One region of the Halonatronomonas betaini genome, then DNA from elsewhere that is predicted to be linked to it. Evidence: riboswitches for the same ligand, from Rfam matches in the RefSeq annotation. Region 1 holds a riboswitch; each other region holds the start of a gene.
The links. A riboswitch is a leader RNA that binds a small molecule or an ion and turns the genes downstream of it on or off. The one in region 1 is predicted to bind cyclic di-GMP.

Region 2: linked by a shared signal. The riboswitch ahead of I0Q91_RS08105 (hypothetical protein) and the one ahead of I0Q91_RS06595 (hypothetical protein) in region 1 are both predicted to bind cyclic di-GMP.
Region 3: linked by a shared signal. The riboswitch ahead of I0Q91_RS07485 (DUF4382 domain-containing protein) and the one ahead of I0Q91_RS06595 (hypothetical protein) in region 1 are both predicted to bind cyclic di-GMP.

Annotation. Positions count from the first base shown of each region.
Region 1 covers NZ_JADPIE010000003.1:235,311-241,913, forward strand. The annotation lists gene I0Q91_RS06585 (L-cysteine desulfidase family protein) at 1-1,242, opposite strand, end outside; gene I0Q91_RS06590 (sensor domain-containing diguanylate cyclase/phosphohydrolase) at 1,226-3,025, opposite strand; cyclic di-GMP riboswitch class I at 3,249-3,337, shown strand; gene I0Q91_RS06595 (hypothetical protein) at 3,450-3,659, shown strand; gene I0Q91_RS06600 (HD-GYP domain-containing protein) at 3,721-4,662, opposite strand; gene I0Q91_RS06605 (YifB family Mg chelatase-like AAA ATPase) at 4,785-6,344, opposite strand; gene I0Q91_RS06610 (YraN family protein) at 6,368-6,603, opposite strand, start outside.
Region 2 covers NZ_JADPIE010000004.1:125,393-131,995, forward strand. The annotation lists gene I0Q91_RS08090 (hypothetical protein) at 315-1,865, shown strand; gene ltrA (group II intron reverse transcriptase/maturase) at 2,363-3,778, shown strand; gene I0Q91_RS08100 (hypothetical protein) at 3,989-4,345, shown strand; cyclic di-GMP riboswitch class II at 4,462-4,550, shown strand; gene I0Q91_RS08105 (hypothetical protein) at 4,582-5,553, shown strand; gene I0Q91_RS08110 (hypothetical protein) at 5,734-6,000, shown strand; gene I0Q91_RS08115 (hypothetical protein) at 6,061-6,603, shown strand, end outside.
Region 3 covers NZ_JADPIE010000003.1:413,967-420,569, reverse strand. The annotation lists gene I0Q91_RS07495 (ADP-ribosylglycohydrolase family protein) at 1-848, opposite strand, end outside; gene I0Q91_RS07490 (GNAT family N-acetyltransferase) at 1,045-1,926, shown strand; cyclic di-GMP riboswitch class I at 2,078-2,164, shown strand; gene I0Q91_RS07485 (DUF4382 domain-containing protein) at 2,249-3,349, shown strand; gene I0Q91_RS07480 (fasciclin domain-containing protein) at 3,551-4,489, shown strand; gene I0Q91_RS07475 (GNAT family N-acetyltransferase) at 4,682-5,320, shown strand; gene I0Q91_RS07470 (serine hydrolase domain-containing protein) at 5,351-6,415, shown strand; gene I0Q91_RS07465 (nucleoside hydrolase) at 6,592-6,603, shown strand, end outside.

The DNA.
Region 1 (6,603 bases):
GGCCAGCACAGCTGATTGCACAGCCCAGTGTGAAGATAACGCCACCTTATAGGCACAGCCTGTCTTGGCCCCATCACAGACAATTCCAGTCAGTACCCCGTATAAATTCAAACCGGCCTGAAAAATATCCTTTTTGCTGCCACCCAGGAGATAGACAATTCCGCCACTTGCCCCAAAGGCCGAAGCAACTCCAGCCCCGCACATGGCCGACAGCACGCCAAGTCTGGCTTTAACATAGACAGATATCAATATCGCCAGGGCCAGAGCTCTGATCAACTCTTCTTCGCTCTTTTCTAAAGCCTCAGCTGCTCCAATCATCGTCAGGAAGGCAGTTATCCCCTGATTGCCACTCCCAGCCAGTGACATCGCCGGCTGAGAACTCCCGGTCATCCTGGCCTCAGATGCCGCCGATGCCAGCAGTGACGGATACTGCAACAGCTTGCATTCCTTCGAATCAAGTTTCAGCATCGATCTAATAGTGGCTGCCATCCCTGCCGATTTCTCCATGCCTTCATCGGCCAGCCTCTTTGATATCTCAATGCCTTCCCTTAATATTCCTAATTCGTCAACATCTATATTTTCAGCAAACTTAATAAAATCCTCAAGCTCATAATTCTCCACTGGCTGCCTCTTTCTCTTAACAGCATCCACCGGCTCAACCTTAAAATCCCCGATCTCATCGTTATGTTCAACAGCCTCAACAGCTGTATAATAATCTAAAATCACCAGCCGCAACCTCTCCACACCACTATCCATACCAGCATCCCTGCCCGCACCGCCACTAACAGTCAGCTCAAGATCTATCAGCAGCCGATTAATATCCCGATCAATCTCAACCTCAAAAAGTCCGGCCTTCACTAACTTCCTGGCTTCATCGATATCTCTATCCCTAAGATCACTTAAAACCTCCAGGTTCCGCTCAGAATCACCAGCCAGATATCCCAGCGCTGCTGCCATCGTCACCCCGCAGTCAGTCGTACCAGGTATTGTCACCCTGGCCGCATTCTTATATAAATTAGCATTAACAGTAATCTTTATCTTCTCTAGCTTACCAGCATTAACACCCTCACCAGTGCCATCAATTTTTCCAGAATTACCAGCGTTGCCAGTTCCACCAATTCTCCTTGTTAACTCCTGTCTCGCTCTGGCAGCAGCAAAGGCTACCGAAACCGGATCAGTACAACCCTGGGCCGGCATTAAAGCTTCCTCAATAATACTTTTTAACTCATCCATCATCTCCATATTCCATTTCCACCCCTGTATTAATTGCTTCATCTTTTAGTTGATTGTCTTTAATCATCCCGCTATTTTCAACCATTGCCACAAATTCATCGACTAGTTTCCCGTCAAACTGTATACCCCGGTAATTCTTTAACTCCTCCAGGGCATCCTCCGGATCTCTAGCAGGTTTATATGGTCTGCCAGATATCATCACATCAAAGGCATCTGCAATCGCTATTATCCTTGAATATAAAGGGATCTCTTCACCCTCAAGACCATCAGGATACCCCTGGCCATTCCACCATTCATGATGGGCCAGTATATTTTCAGCCACATCATCATAATCCCTGAGAGAATTAATTATTCTACTTCCGTATTCAGGATGCTTTCTGATCTCTTTCCAGTCATCCTTATCCAGTCTCTCTTCTTTAAAAATCAGATCATCTGGCAGCATATGCAGCCCGATATCATGAAATTTCGCCAGAAAATCAAGATCCTCCCTGGCCTCATCACACAGGCCAATCCTTTCAGCCAGTCCTATAGCCAGCTCCCTTACATTATTCAGATGCTCTCTGGTTTCAAAGCTGTTTTCTTTAAGCTCTTCCAGCATATGCTTTACAAGATGCTCACCGCTATTTTCACCATCCAGGGCCTTATCACAATACATATCCTTATCAGCCTCTTCTAAAACACTATTTATCTCCGTCTCACTATCAGATTTTACTGAAATCCCAATAGCCACCGAGATCGGATCCCCATTCTCATATGAAAGCAAGCAGTTACTTTTTATCCGCCTGTATAAAAGTTTAGCTGCATCATAATCAGTATTCGGCATCAGGATAACAAACTCATCTCCAGCCCATCTCGCCAGTATATCCTCCTGACGGATTGAGTTCTTTAATATATTTGCAACCTTCTTAAGATGTTCATCCCCGGCTTTATGGCCATAGGTATCATTAATTACCTTAAGCCCATTAACATCAATCATTACTATCGCCAGAGGCATCTGTCTTCCTGTATCAAGCCTTTTTAGCTCTTCCTCAAAAAATCGCCTGTTATACAATTCAGTCAGACTATCCCGGTATAACAGATAATTAATATCCTTTTCCCTCTTTAAAATCTCAGTAATATCCTGCGCAAATAAAAACCCATACTCCTGCCCATTATAGTTTAGATGTTTACAATTTATTTCAACCGGCAATTTCTTTTCCTGTTTAGTCTCCAGAGTAAGCCTGAATGTTAAAGGACCCTGATAATCCATATCCCGCAGGCAGTCCATATAAAGCTCTTCCCCGCTCTCACTTACTAAATACTCGAACTCTTCCCCGATTAATTCCTCTTTTTCATATCCTAATAAATCCGATGCATATTTGTTAATATCAATTATTGTACTGGTCTCATCAAATAAAAAAGTCATCAAATTGGCATTCTCTATTCCAAATTGGGTCAGCCGATAATTAGCCATATATTCCAGATATTTATCCCTTAAAAGCCCAATCCCCAGACTGAGAGCAATCGCAAAGGCTATATGCACAGAAGTATTTAAAAACGATGTAACTCCAAATCTATTTATCGAAATAATACTTGCAACAATTATTAAAATAGCTGCTGGTATAACACCTTTAAACCCAGCAGTAAATCCAATTATTACAGCATAAAGAAGAAGAATAAGCCCTAAAATACTTAATTCAGCATAAAAAGCCAGAATAAATAATAATAGGCCTGGTATCAAATAACATAATACTCTGGCCCCAATCCTCATCTTTCCTATTTTAATGGCTTTTTCCCAGAGGTCAGTAAACATTTTTACTCCTCCTTCATAAACTCACCAAAAACTCTGCAAAAACTTTTTAAAATAAAAAGTTATCAGTAAATCTATTATATCATATATAAGATTCAAAATCTCATGGTATTTTACTCATTAAAAAAATAATTAGTAAAATTTTATTATAATTTTTGGCAATAAAAACTATGCAAAACTTATTTTTTATGATATAATTGATAAAAGTGAAAAAATTATTTTCTCTACCCGAAAAAGGCTACTCTTTCCGAAAGGAAAGATTCGCAAAGTCTGTGAACCTGTGACTATCCATGTTATGGTTGCCAGATTGCCGAAGTGGAGGATAGGATTATACCTGTCGCCTCCTGGGTTTGACAGGTTATTTTTATTTCCTCCCTTAAAGGGTATCCTGCTGAAAAGTAGCTCACAAATTTAAAGGAGGAAAAAAATGCTTAAAAAAGCAACCGTATTACTTATCGTGTTCACCCTTATCGTCTCTTTCTCAATGACATCCTTCGCCTCAAATTCTAATGACATAGTCCAGTTTGAAAATGGAGAAAGAGTAATTTACAATCCAGCAGAACCAGAAGCCAATGGATATTCAGGTTCAGGCAATGGCCATGGCCCTAATAATCCACTATATGTAGCTGGAGAATAAAAAACAAAAAAAAATCATTAATGATTTAAGGTTTATCGCTTTTAGCGATAAACCTATCTTATTACTCAATATTTTCTCTCTGATATTCCTTTTCAGCCTTATAAAAGGCATCAACGACCTCAGGTGAAAACTGTCCACCTTTACATTCTTCTAACTCCTTTAATGCCTCTTCCCGGCTAAGCCTATCCTGGTATGGTCGTTCATTGGTCATGGCATCATAAGCATCTACAACAGTTAATATTTGAGCTTCAATCATTATTTCGTCACCCTTTAATCCCTGGGGATAACCTTTACCATCATATCTCTCATGATGTTGATGTACTATTTCTGCAACATCTTTATAATGACCTTCTTTTAAATATTTTAATATTATGTTTTTGCCTTTTACGCAATGGGTCTTCATCTCCTGCCATTCTTCATCATTTAAACTCCCTGGTTTATTTAATATCTCTGAATCAATCTCAATTTTACCAGTATCATGTAAAAATGAAGCATAACTTAAATTAAACAACTGTTTATCTCTTAAACCTAACAATTCAGCAGTCTTTAATGAGAGCCAGTGCAATCTAGTACAATGTTCCTTAGTCTCTAGATCCTTATTTAAAACCTTCTCATTTAAAGCAATTAATTCATTAAATCTCTTTTCAGCATTATTAAAAACTGGAGAATTAGTAAATATTAATAACTCTGTTTTTTCTAGTGTTTTAAAATATGTCTCATCTACTTCACCATTTACTGATATGAAATTACCTTTTGTTAAAATTTCTTCACTATCTTTGCTTTTTACCTTGCCATCTAATAGAAAATAAAATTCAAAAGCATCATCTTCTGTCTTAATCATAAATATTCTATCTTCAACAATTTCTTGATGAATAACTTCCAAATCTTCATTCTGAGCAATCAAAGATAAACTTGTTGTTTTTCTTTCAATTTTATCTAAATAGTCACTTTCATCTCCAATAACTAAAGAAAGTGGAAAACCTATATCATCAAATTTATTCATTATTATTAATCAACCTCCACCAGACATAATTTAAATCAACTATATATTAAGTTACATATATAATCGATTTTTCCTGCTTTTCTGTCGTTTTTAAGCATTTAGCAGGAGTCCAGCAGCAAAAATTATATAAACTTCTTCCTCCTGTATAAACTGGCTTCAGATAATTCATCTATTCCAATCGTCTCAATCCCGGCAAGGTCAGCTATTGTTCTGGCCAGCCGATAGATCTTATCAACTGCCCTGGCTGATAACTTTAAACCTAATATCGCCTCCTTTAGAAATCTCCGTTCAGCCTGGCCCAATGGCGAGACCTCTTCCAGCTCTTTCCTCGATAACTCAGAATTCAATTTGCCTTTATTACTTATAACCCCATTCCTATTACTATCAACTATCTTACCACCATTCATCCAGCCTTTATTCCTCACCAGCTGGATCTCCCGTGCAGCTATAACCCGTTTTCTTACCTCTGCACTCGATTCCGCCCTATATTTAGCTGTTATCATCTCATCTGGTTTCAAATCAACTAACTCCAGCTGAATATCAATCCTATCCAGGAGCGGACCTGATAATTTAGCCTGATACCTTTCAATCATACTCCTGCTACAGCTACATTCCTGCCAGCTCGAACCATTATAACCACAGGGGCAGGGGTTCATTGCAGCAACCAGCATAAAATCAGCTGGAAAGTCCACCTTATAATCCCGCCTGGAAATACTGATACTCCCGGCTTCCATCGGCTGTCGCAATAATTCCAGCATATCTCGTCTAAATTCTGGCAGCTCATCTAAAAACAATATCCCCTGATGGGCCAATGTTATCTCGCCAGGAGCCGGATAACTACCGCCACCAACCAGCCCGGCCCTGGATATAGAATGATGAGGTGCCCGCCATGGCGCCATTCTATCAACTTTAGGACTGCCAACAGCTGAACCAATTGCAGCCACCTTTTTTAACTCACCTCTCTCAAGTGGAGGCAAAATCCCCTGAATACTCCTGGCCAGTAATGTCTTGCCAGTCCCGGGAGGTCCGCTTAAAATCAGATTATGCCGACCGGCAGCTGCAATCTCAACTGCTCTCCGCCCGGCCTTCTGGCCTCTAATATCCGCCAGCTCAACATCTATTAACCCCTCATCCTCAAATCTCTCCTTAAACTCCCAGCCAGCCAGTCTATTTAAATCTTCCTGAAACAATTCAGCCGCCTCGAAAAGATCATTCACAGGAAAAAGCTTCAATCTACTCTTAAATTTAACCTCATTTTTACAGGCTGCTGGAAATACAAAGTTTTTAAACCCGGATCTTTCAGCCAGCTCTAGCAGTGGCATTAATCCTCTGATTGCCTGCACCTCGCCATTTAGAGCCAGCTCTCCAATAATATAAGTATCTCCAGGGATCTCATTTATAACCCCATCTCCTGCCAGTATTCCCAGGGCAATCGGCAGGTCAAATTGAGGCCCCTCCTTCTTTAAATCAGCTGGAGCCAGATTTATCGTTATCCGCTTTGTCGGGTATTTAAAACCACTATTGATCAGGGCAGATCTAACCCGCTCCCTGGATTCCCTGACTGCCTGATTGGCCAGACCAACCATCACAAAGGCCGGCAGACCCCGATTTATATCAACCTCCACCCCAACTGGCACAGCCTCTATCCCAAAAACAGTTCCAGAATTAATTGCAATCGGCATTCCATCACCTCCCTCTGCTAAATCTAGAAAGCATTCTCAATATGATTGATCTTCCAGCTATCATCCCGCCTGAAGACAAAAATCCCATCAAATCTTATCTCTTCATAATATTCATCCTGACTTGCCAGATATTCTCTGGCAGTATAGCGAATCCTGGCCTGTTTTCTCCTGTCGACCCTGTATTCAGCAGCCCCAAAGGCCAGATTACTAATCGTCTTCACCTCAATAAATACCAGCTCTCTTCCTCCTGTCTCATTTT
Region 2 (6,603 bases), on a different contig from region 1:
TTAGATTAAACTGATTTCCAGGGGGAGTTAACAATGTACACCATGGTTTGCAATAACTGCAGCAAAAAGTCATATTCCAGTTCCTCCAGCGGTGAATGGGAATGTCCTTATTGTGGCGAGCATATTGAAGATGAAGAGTTAAGTTTAATCTAAAATCAATTAATTGCTTTACTAACCTGTCATTAATTTAATGGCAGGTTTTTAGCGTTATCCTAACATCATTCAAATTCTCTATAAATAATAATATAATTAGTATAATAATAAATTTGAAGATATGAACATAAATCTAAAATAAAAGAGGAGGAATCATTATTTTGAAAAAAATATTATCATTACTAACTGTTTTTACTTTACTTATGGTTTTTTCAGCCTGTGACAATATTGGTGATAATGGAGTAGATATTATTGACCAGACTTATGATATTACTGTTGAGGTTCTAGATGAAAACGACCAACCAGTCAGTGACATTGGAGTTGTTGTTAATAGCGATGAAATCTATGATACTGATGATTCAGGAAGAGTAGATATTTCAAGTCTCGAAGGCGAAAACCGTATAGAAATCCAGGACGACAGCTACCCTTCTAAAACAGTAGATAGCAGCAACGATGGCGACATCATAACCTTTAGGCCAGATGAAGTTACTGGCAGCGGCCTAACTATTAGAGGCAAATTATCAGATGAATCTGAAGTCCAGGCTGCTGATACCAGTAACAACCCAGACATTGGCCAGATAGTTCTCATATTCAGGTATGGCTATGAAGTTATCGACATTGAAAATGAGACTTTTTCTATTGATTTCCCTAGAGAACCTGGCGCAATCACCTTTGTTGATGCAGATGGCAATTATGCCGGTAACCTTGCTTTAGAAAATGGCATGGATTCAATCCCTGGCGATCTTATTGATGAAGATACAAATGAAATAGATCTCGGTTTAATAACCTTTGAAGATGGCACCGCTTATTCCGAAGATGATGAAGTCGTATTCGATAGTCTTACAATTCAGGATAATGACCTGGATGCCGTTGCAGTTGCAGGCAGCTTCTTTAGTGCAGCAGCTATCAGCCCTGACCTAGTTGAAATGATGGCAACTGAATCTCAGGAGATAAGACTCCAGGCCATGTATTTTGTCAGTAATATGACATTAACCGAACCAGATGAAGATAACATAGTAAAAATAAATAATTTCAAAGATTTAGAAATAGAAAACCATCAATTAGAAATCGCCTTTACCCCACAGGTTATATCAGATAGTGATATCGAGGATGATAATAATACTTCAGGTATTGATTTTTACCTGAGCTATAATAATGGTTCACCAGAATATTTTAGAGATGATCAGGTTATTAATCATTATGACACAACAAATATATATTTCCAAAGAGATGGCCTGCCTGGTGCAGGTGAGTATTTTATAGAGAATAATATTGAAAATCTCGATGAATTCACATTTTATCTTCCAGATGTTATCGATCAGGCTGAAGATCACTTTATAACCCTGGATGTTGAAATAGAACTATTTGAAAATGATGAAGGCGATTTATTAATAGACAGAATCAATTGGACATATAAGACATTATCAGGCCAGAAATTAACAGATCCAGAAAATATTTTAACTGGTCAGGAAGTCCAGATTTCAGCCCATACAGATGATAGAGACGAACTTAAAGGTGAATATTATGAAAGTGATATTCATGGTCCAGGAAGAATTTATAGTTCTGACAAAATAACTGATTTATCAGACACTGTAAAGGATCTTAGAGATGAAGAGATTTACTGGGATGATGTTGGTAGTATTAATCTTCCTTATGATGATCTATATGATGTCCATTATGTAACGGGCTATATAAAAACAGAACAAAACTAATAAATTAAACTTAGCTCATTTTTCATATAACTCTTTTAATAACCCTCACACCAGGCATCCTGGGTGGGGGTTATTTTATGTTTGCCTGGCATGGATATTTGCTAATCAGTGAAAGTCTGATGTGGGGGTTAATAGTGCCAACCACTAGCTGAAGACAAGGGTGTCCATCGTGAGATGGAATCTGAAGGAAGTTGGAGGCAAAACTTCGGTCTGAGGAATACGAACTGTATAAAAGGCATATTCCTGTGGGTGAGTTTGCATAACAAAATAAAGCCCAAAACTATTCGAAACAGGAAGTGTAAATACAGCAGATAGGTGAAGTGAAAGTAAATATTCTTAACCAGGGAAGGTCTGACAGTAAATTGTGGTGATGAACTTCTAAGCAATAAACTCTGCAGTAATGTAAGAGCTGAACTGTCAGAATGCAGCAGAAGTCATAGTAGATTGATGGATATATACATCAATTGAAGGATGAAACATTAGGAGGTTTCTTAGATTTGAACAACTCGACGGAAACACATAGAAAGCAGACAACTTCATATGAAGGCTGCTCTCAGGAGAGAAGGCTGGAAGCTAGAAGTAATGAGAGAGTGCAGAGTGTTTCTGCGGCGTTGCCGAATGTAGGAAACGGTGAAAATGCAGACTCCAGTAATCTGATGGAGAAAATTCTAGAGGCTCCTAACCTGAATAGGGCATATAAAAGAGTCGTCAAGAACAAAGGCAGCCATGGAATTGATGGAATGAGTGTAGATGAACTTCTACCTCATCTTGAAAGAAATGGCAGACAGCTTCTAAAAGATATACTGGAATGTAACTACAAACCACAGGCTGTAAGAAGAGTAGAAATACCTAAGCCTGGTGGTGGAGTAAGACTACTTGGTATCCCAACAGTAACGGATAGAATGATTCAGCAGGCAATAACACAACAGCTGACACCAATATTTGACCCAGGATTTTCAGAATATAGTTATGGGTTCAGACCTGGAAGGAATGCACATCAGGCAGTAAATAAAGCTAAAGAATATATAAATGATGGCTATACATGGGTGGTCGATATTGACCTTGAAAAGTATTTTGATACTGTTCAACATGATAAACTGATGTCTTTGGTAGCCAGAAAAGTGCAGGATAGAAGGGTGCTGAAATTGATAAGAGCTTATCTTAACTCAGGAGTAATGATTGATGGTCTAATTAAGAAAACAGATGAAGGATGTCCTCAGGGAGGACCTCTAAGTCCACTACTCAGTAACATTATGTTGGACGAACTGGACAAAGAATTGGGAAAACGCAATCATAAATTCTGCCGTTATGCTGATGACAATCAGATCTATGTCAAAAGTAGGAAAGCGGCTGAAAGAGTTATGAAAAGCATAACTTTATTTATTGAAAAGAAACTGAAACTTAAAGTTAATACAACAAAAAGTGCAGTCGGCAGACCCTGGAGAAGAAAATTCTTAGGGTTCTCATTTTATCGGATGAATGGTGAAGTAAGGATAAGAATCCACCCGAAATCAATCAAGAAAATCAAAACAAAGATAAAAGAACTCACATCAAGAAACAAGCCCTGGACGATGAAATATCGTTTTAAGAAATTAAAACAGACAATCACAGGGTGGGTTAGCTATTACAAAATAGCTGATATGAAAAGCAAGATGCGAGCTCTTGATCAGTGGGCAAGACGACGAATAAGAATGTGCTACTGGAAACGGTGGAAGAAGGTCAAAACCCGCTTTAGGATGCTCAGGAAATTAGGTATTAAAGAGCCCAAAGCGTGGGAATATGCTAACACAAGGAAAGGCTACTGGAGAATATCCAATAGCCCTATACTTGCAAAAAGCTTTACCAATCAGTTATTAAAGAAACTCGGATACTTTAGTTTTACAGAAAGATATGCACAAGTAATTAATACTTAATGAACCGCCCAGTACCGAACGGTATGCTGTGGTGGTGTGAGAGGACGAGAAATAAATTAATTATTTCTCTCCTACTCGATTGCGTTATCCCAGCATCATCGTGCATTATCCCAGCATTATTCAAATCATCGCAAGTATTCCCTATAATAATAAACAGAAAGTGATAGAAAAATCAATAGAGATCGCAGCATCAATAGGAGGAAGTTATTTATGGAGTCGGCCTTTATCTGCGATAAAATCCTATTCAGTCACATATATGAGCTGGAAAGTCGACGGTCTGAAAGAGATTGCTGGCCCTCGACCTACTTTTACCAGATAAAGATTGACACTTATCCAGAAAATCAACCCAGTATCAAAGAGGCCGGCCAGCATTTGCTGGATATCCTTTCCTCAGAAATTAGCTGCTGCGATGTCCTCTGTCAGCTAAATCATGACCAATACGCATTAATCCTTTATGATGTCGATTCCAGAGAAGCTGACAGAATAAAAGATAGAATCTCAAACCATTATAAGCAAACAGCTAGCAAGCTTGAAGCTAAGCTTGAGATAGATTACAAATCCTTATAATAGAATAAATCAAACCTGGAGGTGATTAAAAAACCTGACTCAGCCGAACTGAAAGTTGCTGGATTGGCAGTTTAGGCATGTGGAGAGCACTATAAGAATTAGCTTAATATTTAACCTTCCTTATTGGAGGCAGTGACCTGTTATCTTAAATCTGGTCACCTGAAAAGATAGCAGTGAGCCAGTGGTGAAACCGACCAAAGGGAAAAACCAAATCCAATAAAGGGGGATTAATACTAATGAGAAAACTATTTATCGGTATTTTAGCAATAGCAGTCGTCTTTGGTATGAGCATGGGAGTAATGGCTGATGAAGGTCATGAAGCTACAATTGACCAGGATGGGACTAATTTAGATGCTATGATTGAGCAAGTGGGTGAATCTCATGAGGCTAAAATAACTCAAGAAGGCAATCTTTGGGGATTAGGTCATGATATTCATGATCCAGGCTGGGAAGCTGCAACATATTCCTGGATTGATCAAGCAGGAATAAGAAATGAAGCAATAATTAATTCAGTATCTAGCAGTGATAATACTGCATTATTTTTAAGAATTAATCAAGATGGTATGGAAAATTTTGCTGAAATAAATAGAAATTATGATGAAAATGGTGCTAATTCTTGGTCTGAGATAGATCAAATGGGAAATGAAAATAAAGCTATAATAGATTCATATTTATCAGATTACCCATGGTCAATTTCAAGTGCAGTAACTATCTATCAAGATGGAGATGAAAATAAAGCTGATGTTTTCTCAGGTGGGGAAACTCAGAACCTAGGCGGTAGTGATGCAGATTTAGTTCAAGAGGGTAACAGAAATATCATTGAACTAGTTCAAACTGAAGCAAATGCTTGGATTAAACAAGATGGAGACGATAATTTATTCAGGCTTGAGCATAATACAGAATTCCCAGCACAAAATGACTCAGAAGTATTCTTCACTCAGGAAGGCGACGAAAACAAGTTTGTAGGATTTAATGGTGAAGAAAAAACCGATCGGGCAGTACAAACTGATTCCGTGTTTGCTGGTCAGCAAACTGGTGATAGAAATGTTATAGGTCTCCACCAGGGTGGAAATGATTCTGCAGAAATAAATCAAATTGGAAATGATAATACAGCTTTATTATGGCAAAGTGAAGATGCAGGTCATTCATCTGATATAAATCAAGAAGGATATGAAAATACTGCTGAAGTAATACAAAGCACTAATTAATAGATCTAATAGGTGTTATAATAATGGGCACCTTATTTAATAAGGTGCCCATTATTTCAAAAGCTTAGTTAATTATAGTTGTTTATAGTTATAGGCCTTAATTATTGGTTATAGATTATATTTTTAGTTTTAAGGATTCAAAATGATCTTTAACTAATAAAAAGGAGGCTTATTAATATAATGAAAAAACTATTTGCTTTTACTTTGGCTGTTATATTAGTCTTTGGTATCAGTTTTGTTGGATTGGCAGGCAATGAAGCAGATATTGACCAGATAGGGGACAGCGCAGAAGCTGATGTGGAACAAATAGGTAATGAGCATTTAGGAATAATAAATCAAACAACTGGTAATGTTGCTAATTTAGAACAAGAAGGATCTAATCATGTGGCAACTATTAATCAACAGCATCCTTCAGAAATAGCAGTAATTACATCTGAAATTATTTAAAAAGGAGATAACCATACAGCAGATATTCTTCAGACTTTTGGAACAGGTAATTCTGAAGCTATAATATCTCAAGATGGCGAATTGAATTTAGGGGATATTTATCAAGCCGGGCCAGATATGAATGCTGATATTGAGCAGGATGGTATAATAAATACTGCTTTAATTTATCAAATTTGGGCTCGAGAAAATAATTCAATTATAAAACAAGAAGGGGAATCTAATTTTGCTAATATAAATCTTATGTCATCAGTAGAGGGAAAAGCAAGAATAAATCAAGAAGGAATCGCAAATGAAGCAGAAATATTTGGTGATATCGCCCATAGAGGTATCTATTCAATAAATCAAATTGGAGAAGCTAATACCGTTAATATTAATCAGCATGACTTTGTTGAAGGTAATGAAGCTCAAATAGATCAATTTGGCGACAATAATGAAGCTCAGATAGTTCAATTTGCTGTAGATTGGAATATTACTGGAAATAATGAAGGCTCTATTGTTCAAAGAGGTAATGATAATTCAGCATTAATTAATCAAACTGCAGCAGAAGATATTGCTACAATAAATCAAGAAGGAAATTCTAATTCTGCAACAGTAATTCAGGGG
Region 3 (6,603 bases), 180 kb from region 1:
TCCTTAACTTCTTTTGATTTATTAAAACCATCGATCAATTCTGCAGGTATAGTATCTAAACCCTCGCTGGCGGCCATTATTGCTGCAATAACCATTCCTCTAGGGCAGTTATCTCCGGCGGCCATGATATTTAAAGTCAGGGCTTCCATTAGGTTATCGGCATTCCATAATACATCCAGTACAATCGGCAGACCCTGCTGAATAGAACAGCCCTGACCCCGATCATCGGCATTTTCCACTATTTTATCTTTAGGACCAATTTTATTAAAATTATCCAGAATAAATTGATTTATATCTTTATTGTTTTCAATGGCCTCTTTATAATTTTTACCATCCAGAATATCTTTCATCACCTGGTAAACAAATTCAGCTGTCTGATCAACAACTTCTCCGTTATGAGTCATGTGGACTAAATTCATAAATTCTTCTTTAGAAATATCCTCTTCTATAAATAATGGCAGACTTCGGGCTATTCCACCGAGCTCAACATTATCAGCACCGATAAGTGTATCTGAAACTTTAAATATATTCAGAGTATCCTTCATCGAATGATCCATATACATCTCAGTATTTTCAACATGTTTTATCCAGTCAGCTTTAAATTTCTTAAGGTTAAACCCCTTATTATCAGAGATCGATCTTAAAAGGGCCAGAGCCTGTTCGCCATAATGACTTAAATCTCCAGCTGCTTTACCTTCATGGAAATTAGACATTGGAGCTCTGAATTCATTGATGATTCCTGTGTATTCTTCTTTTAATTTGTCTGTATCATAAACCCAGTGTGAGCCAAAAGATAGGGCATCTGCTATAAATACTGCCATTACAATATCTTCCCTTTTATTTTTCATGCTTAACCCTCCTGTATAGTTATTTATCATTTATTTAATATTATAGACGATTAAAACTAAAAAGAAAATAAAGCTGGTTACAATTTTTGGCTTTTAACATAATAAAACATTGATTTATGTAATAACAAAAATCATGCAGGATAAATTTAAAATATCCTGAATGATTATATAAGAAAACAAAATAAGAGGTGAGAAGATGATTACTAGAAGAAGATATAAGTTATTAGCTGATTTTAAAAAAGTGAGTCAGTTTTTAGTTGATATTTATAATGTAGGCACATTAAACAGTTATCTCTTACAACAATTTTTTGAATATGCCCATACTCATCCGTATTTTAATTATCAATCTGCTCATCGATTTGGTATCTGGGAGGAAAAAGGAGAAATCATTGGTTTAGCATGTTATGAGATGGATTTAGGAGATGCTTTTTTAGTTGTAAAACCAGGTTATAATAAATTATTATTTGAGATGCTTGAATATGTTGAAAAGGAATTATCAACAATTAAAGATGGAAAGATTATTTTAAATGTATGGATTACAGATAAAGAAAAAGTTAAAAGAGATCTATTACAAAATAATGGTTATAAGAAAGAATATAAAGAAATAGTAACTATATTCTCTTATGAAAAAGATTTTGTTGAATTTGACCTGCCATCCGATTATTCATTATTTACACTGGAAGAGGAAAATGATATAAAGAAGATACATGATTGCCTCTGGAAAGGGTTTGATCATGGTCCTAATCCTGATGATGATTATGAAGGAAGGTTGCTAATGCAGAGTGGACCTAACTTTAGAAAAGATTTAACAACTATAATAAAGGCCCCTGATGGAGAATATGCCTGTTATGCAGGGATGTGGTTTGACACTCAGAATAAATATGCTTATTTAGAGCCTCTGGCAACAGTGCCTGAACATAGAGGTAAGGGCCTGGCAACAATTGCTCTGACTGAAGGTATGAAAAAGACTAAAGCATTAGGAGCAGAGTATTGTTTTGGAGGAGCACCTGACTTTTATAAAAATATAGGTTTTGAAACAGTAGCGTATAGAGAAAGATGGCAGAAGATATTAAATTAAAGCCCTGGAATTTTATGGATTTAAACTCCAGCCAGAAGAGCAAAATATACTGATACTTTCGGAGCATTATTCCGATAAATAAGGGTACACTTATAGAAATACAATTTTATTTATCTTTAACTATGGTATACTTTAATTAATAAAAATAAAAAAATCATATGGGCAAGGTCAGCGAAAGCTGGCTTGCGCAAAGCTATGGGTCTAAAGAATTTTTTTCTATGACTGCCAGGTTGCAGCAATTATATTTCTGTCGCAGCCTGATTTGCGACAGTTTTTATTTTAATTTAAAATTAAATCGATTTTTCTAAGGAGGAATAATTTAATGAAAAAAAAGACAATTTTTGTTGTTTCACTTATTCTGTTTACGATTGTTGTAGCAGGTTGTACCGGTGATTTTTTAGGAGATGGAGTAGATACAGATCAAGAGACCGGCCAACTGGCTTTATTTATCGCTGATAATGCTGTTAATGATCTTGAACATGTTTATGTTTATATCGATGAAGTTAATGTTAATCATGTAGATGGCGGCTGGGAGACAATTAATAATTTTGAAGATGAAGAAGATGAAATGTTAAAAGTTGATTTATTACAGCTTCAATTTACAGAAAAAAAGTTAGGAGATAAATTTTTACCTGAAGGCAATTACAATAAAATTAGACTTAAATTAGCTGATGAAGATGGTCAGGGATATTTATCAAGGTTAGTATTTGATGATGGTTCTGAAATGCCTTTGAAAGTTCCTGCTGGTCAACAAAAAGGTTTTCAGATTGATTACAATTTTGGAATTGAGAGAGATACAATTACTTCGATTGTTCTTGATGTTGACCTGACAAAACTGGTTTTTGCTGGGAGATCAGATAAAGCTATTTTAAATACACAGGCTGTAAATGTAATTGATAAAAATTATGCAGGAAATATTCTTGGTCGGGTATTAGGTAAATTTGAGGAAGATGGAGATATAAAAGAAGAATTTATAGATATTGATAATAGAGATGTTTATGTTGAAGCATATAATGTTAATGATTATGATTCAGAAGCTAAAGAGTTTAAAGATGGTGCGGAACCTGAAGCTATCTCATTGACTTCAATTGAAGAGATTAGTGGTAGAGATGCTGGTTCATTTATGCTCCGAGGTCTTTCTGATGGCGAATATAAATTAAGAGCTTTTGTTGGCTATAAAGAGCAAAGCGAAGATGAAGATGAAGATGAAATGAAAGATGAAATTGTGATTGATGACTCAGATTATGAAGTTAAAATACTTGAAGAACCAGTTTCGGTTATTGTTGGTGAAAAAATAGAGTTAGATGATCCAATTATTTTATCATCTGTTGATTTAGAAGAGTCTGAAGAAAATGATACTGAAGAAGATACAAATGGAGATGATTCCGGAGAAGACGAAAATGAAGACAACTCTGAAGAATAAACAGATTAAGTAAACTTTAAAATATAATAGTATTATTTAGAAGCCTGGCAGTAAAATGCCAGGTTTTTTAAATTGAACTCTAAAAAAGTTGGAATATGACTGAGATATGACTGAAATATGACTGATATATGACTGAGATAATTCTAAATTTGGTATAATAATATTAATAATAAACATTATTAATTTAGGAGGATAAATAAAATGAAAAAAAGTAGAAATTTCTTTCGAGTAGGTTTTTTAGCTTTAACCCTGGCATTGGTGCTTTTTCTGACAGGATGTACAAATGGTCTGACAGATACAACAAACGATATTATTGATGAAGGATTAAATGATATAGTTGGAACTGCTGATGATGCAGGAGTTTTTGAAACACTTCTGGCTGCAGCGGAAGAGGCTGGTTTGGTTGATGCCCTTAAGGCTGAAGGTCCTTTGACAGTGTTCGCTCCCAATGATAAAGCTTTTGAAGATTTTCTAAATGCTATGGAAATGGAAGCTTCAGAGTTACTGGCTGATCCAAGGTTGGCTAATGTTCTTAAATATCATGTTGTTCCAGGCAAAGTAATGTCAACTGATCTTTCTGATGGTATGAAGGCAGATACTCTATTAAACCCTCAGCAGATAGAAATATCGATCAATGAAGGTGTCTTCTTAAATGAAGACATTGAAGTTATCACACCTGATGTGGAAGCAAGTAATGGAGTAATCCATGTAATTGATGGAGTTCTATGGCCTGCAGATATTGTTGAGACAGCCGTGGCTAATGGCTTTGACACCCTTGTTACAGCAGTGGTAACAGCCGATTTGGTTGAAGCCCTGCAAGGACCAGGACTCTTTACAGTCTTTGCTCCAATTAATGAGGCTTTCGATGCATTACCATCAGGAGTATTAGAAGAACTTTTGGATAATCCAGAAGATTTAGCTGATGTCTTATTATTCCATGTAGTCTCAGGCCAGGTTATGGCAGAAACTGTTGTTGGTTTAGATGGCCAGGAAGTAGAGACCTTATTGGGTGAGACAATCGAAGTAACAATAGAAGATGGAAAAGTATTTATTAATGATTCGGAGGTAATTATAACTGATATTCAAACCCTTAATGGAGTTATCCATGTTATTGATAGAGTTTTACTACCTCAAGATTAAAGATTAATTAATAATTTAGTATTAGCTTTTAGCCCTTCCTTATTTCAGGCAGGGCTTTTTTATTGCATTGTCTTAAAAAGTTGATCTAGCAATAGATTTTAAATCAATTTTAAATTTATATTGACAGTTTGAGAAAAATGTAATAATATTTAGTTAATATAAAAATATTATCCATCCTGGAGGTTATATTATATGGCAGAGATTAATACCCTGACTAATGAAATTAATATTGAAGGTAAATTGAGGCAGGCAGCAGATGTAATGAGCAGAACTTTTAAAACTGAAAGGATTACAACATTGATGTATGACTTTTCAGTGCCAGAAAAATTTAAAACCTGGGAGAATCTAAATTACTTTTCTGCTATTAAGCTCTATGAAACTGGAGAGAAGATAATCCTGGCTGAAGATGGTGATAAAGTTGTTGGTGTTGCTTATCTTAGAAATTCTAATATTGGGAGTATGTCAGGACTTTTAAAGGCTTATTTCCCGGATATCTTCAAATTAATTATTCCAGCGATAAAGGCATTAAATATCAGGAAAATATTAAAGTCTGCAAAACTTTTTAAGACAAAAAATATACCAACCAAAGATTATTATAATCTGGAAGTTATAGGTGTTAGTGAAAAATATCAGGGGCAGGGAATCGCCAGATTACTCCTGGAGGAGTCAGAAAAATTTGTCAGGGGTTTGGATGACTGTGATGGTATTTATCTCTATACAGGCAATGAAGATACGAAAAATTTATATCAGCATCTCGGGTATCAATTAATAGATCAGAAAGAAAATGATTATCTGACAGTTTATCATATGTATAAACCAGTATTTAAATAGATATTTAAAAAATATTATGGGGTGGTTAAGATGCCAGTTATGATTAAAGATCAAGTATTTGAGAAGTCTCTATTTAAGATGGCTAAGAAAAATAATGTTTATGGTGCTATCTTTGCAGTAGAAAATGGAGATTCATCAATCTCCTGGAAAGGGTCTGCTGGTAATCTTAGCCAGGATGATAAATATTTTATCGCAAGTGTCACTAAATTATATATAACAGCTGTATTATTAATTTTAAGGGAGAAGAAATTATTATCTTTTACTGATAGGATAACAGAATACTTCCCTGAATCATTGATCGGTGGTATTCATATTCTTGATGGCGTTGATTATACCGGGGAAATCACAGTTGCTCATCTGATGAGTAATACTTCTGGTCTGCCTGATTATTTCTATTATCAAAAGCCAAAAGGCGAAGCTGCATCCGGGCTGCTTGCCGGAGGTGATGAGGCCTGGCCCTTTGAAAGGGTAATTAATCAGGTTAAGTCATTAAAGCCAAAATTTAAACCTGGAAAGAAGGGTAAAGTTTTTTATTCAGACACTAATTATCAATTGTTAGGTGCAATTATTGAAAAAGTTACAGATATGAATATAGCCGATGTTTTTGACGAATTTATCTTTAAACCATTGAGTCTTGTAAAGACCTATGCATATACTGATATTAATGATACTGAACCTGTACCATTTTATTATAAGAGAGAACAGATCTTTGCTCCAAATTATATGGCATCAGTAACAGCAGAAGGTGGTATTGTTTCTACAGCAGCTGAAACAATGAAATTTTTAAAGGCATTTTTTAATGGCTTCTTTTTCCCGGAGGATTTAATTTTAGAATTGAAATCAAACTGGAATATGATTTACTTTCCAGGTCAGTTTTATTACGGTTTGGGATTGGAAAAACTCTGGACTCCACGGTTTATGACATCTATGAAATCTGTTGGTGAAATTCTAGGCTTCTGGGGCCAGACAGGTTCTTTTGCCTTTTATAATCCAGATAATGATCTTTATTTTACAGGAACAGTAAATCAGGCCAGTGGAATGGCCCACAGTGCAGCATATAAAGCAATTATTAATGTTATTACTTCTTATAAGTAATTATTTAAATTTAATAATAAATGAATCATTTAAACCTGGGATTTGATTGCCAGGTTTTTTTGAGTTTCAATAGGATTATGACATAATGATTATCTTTATGATACAATAAATTATAACAGTTAATGAATAAGTAATAAGTTAATAGATACATAATTCTAGTTTAAAGGAGGATTTTTGTGAGCAAAAAA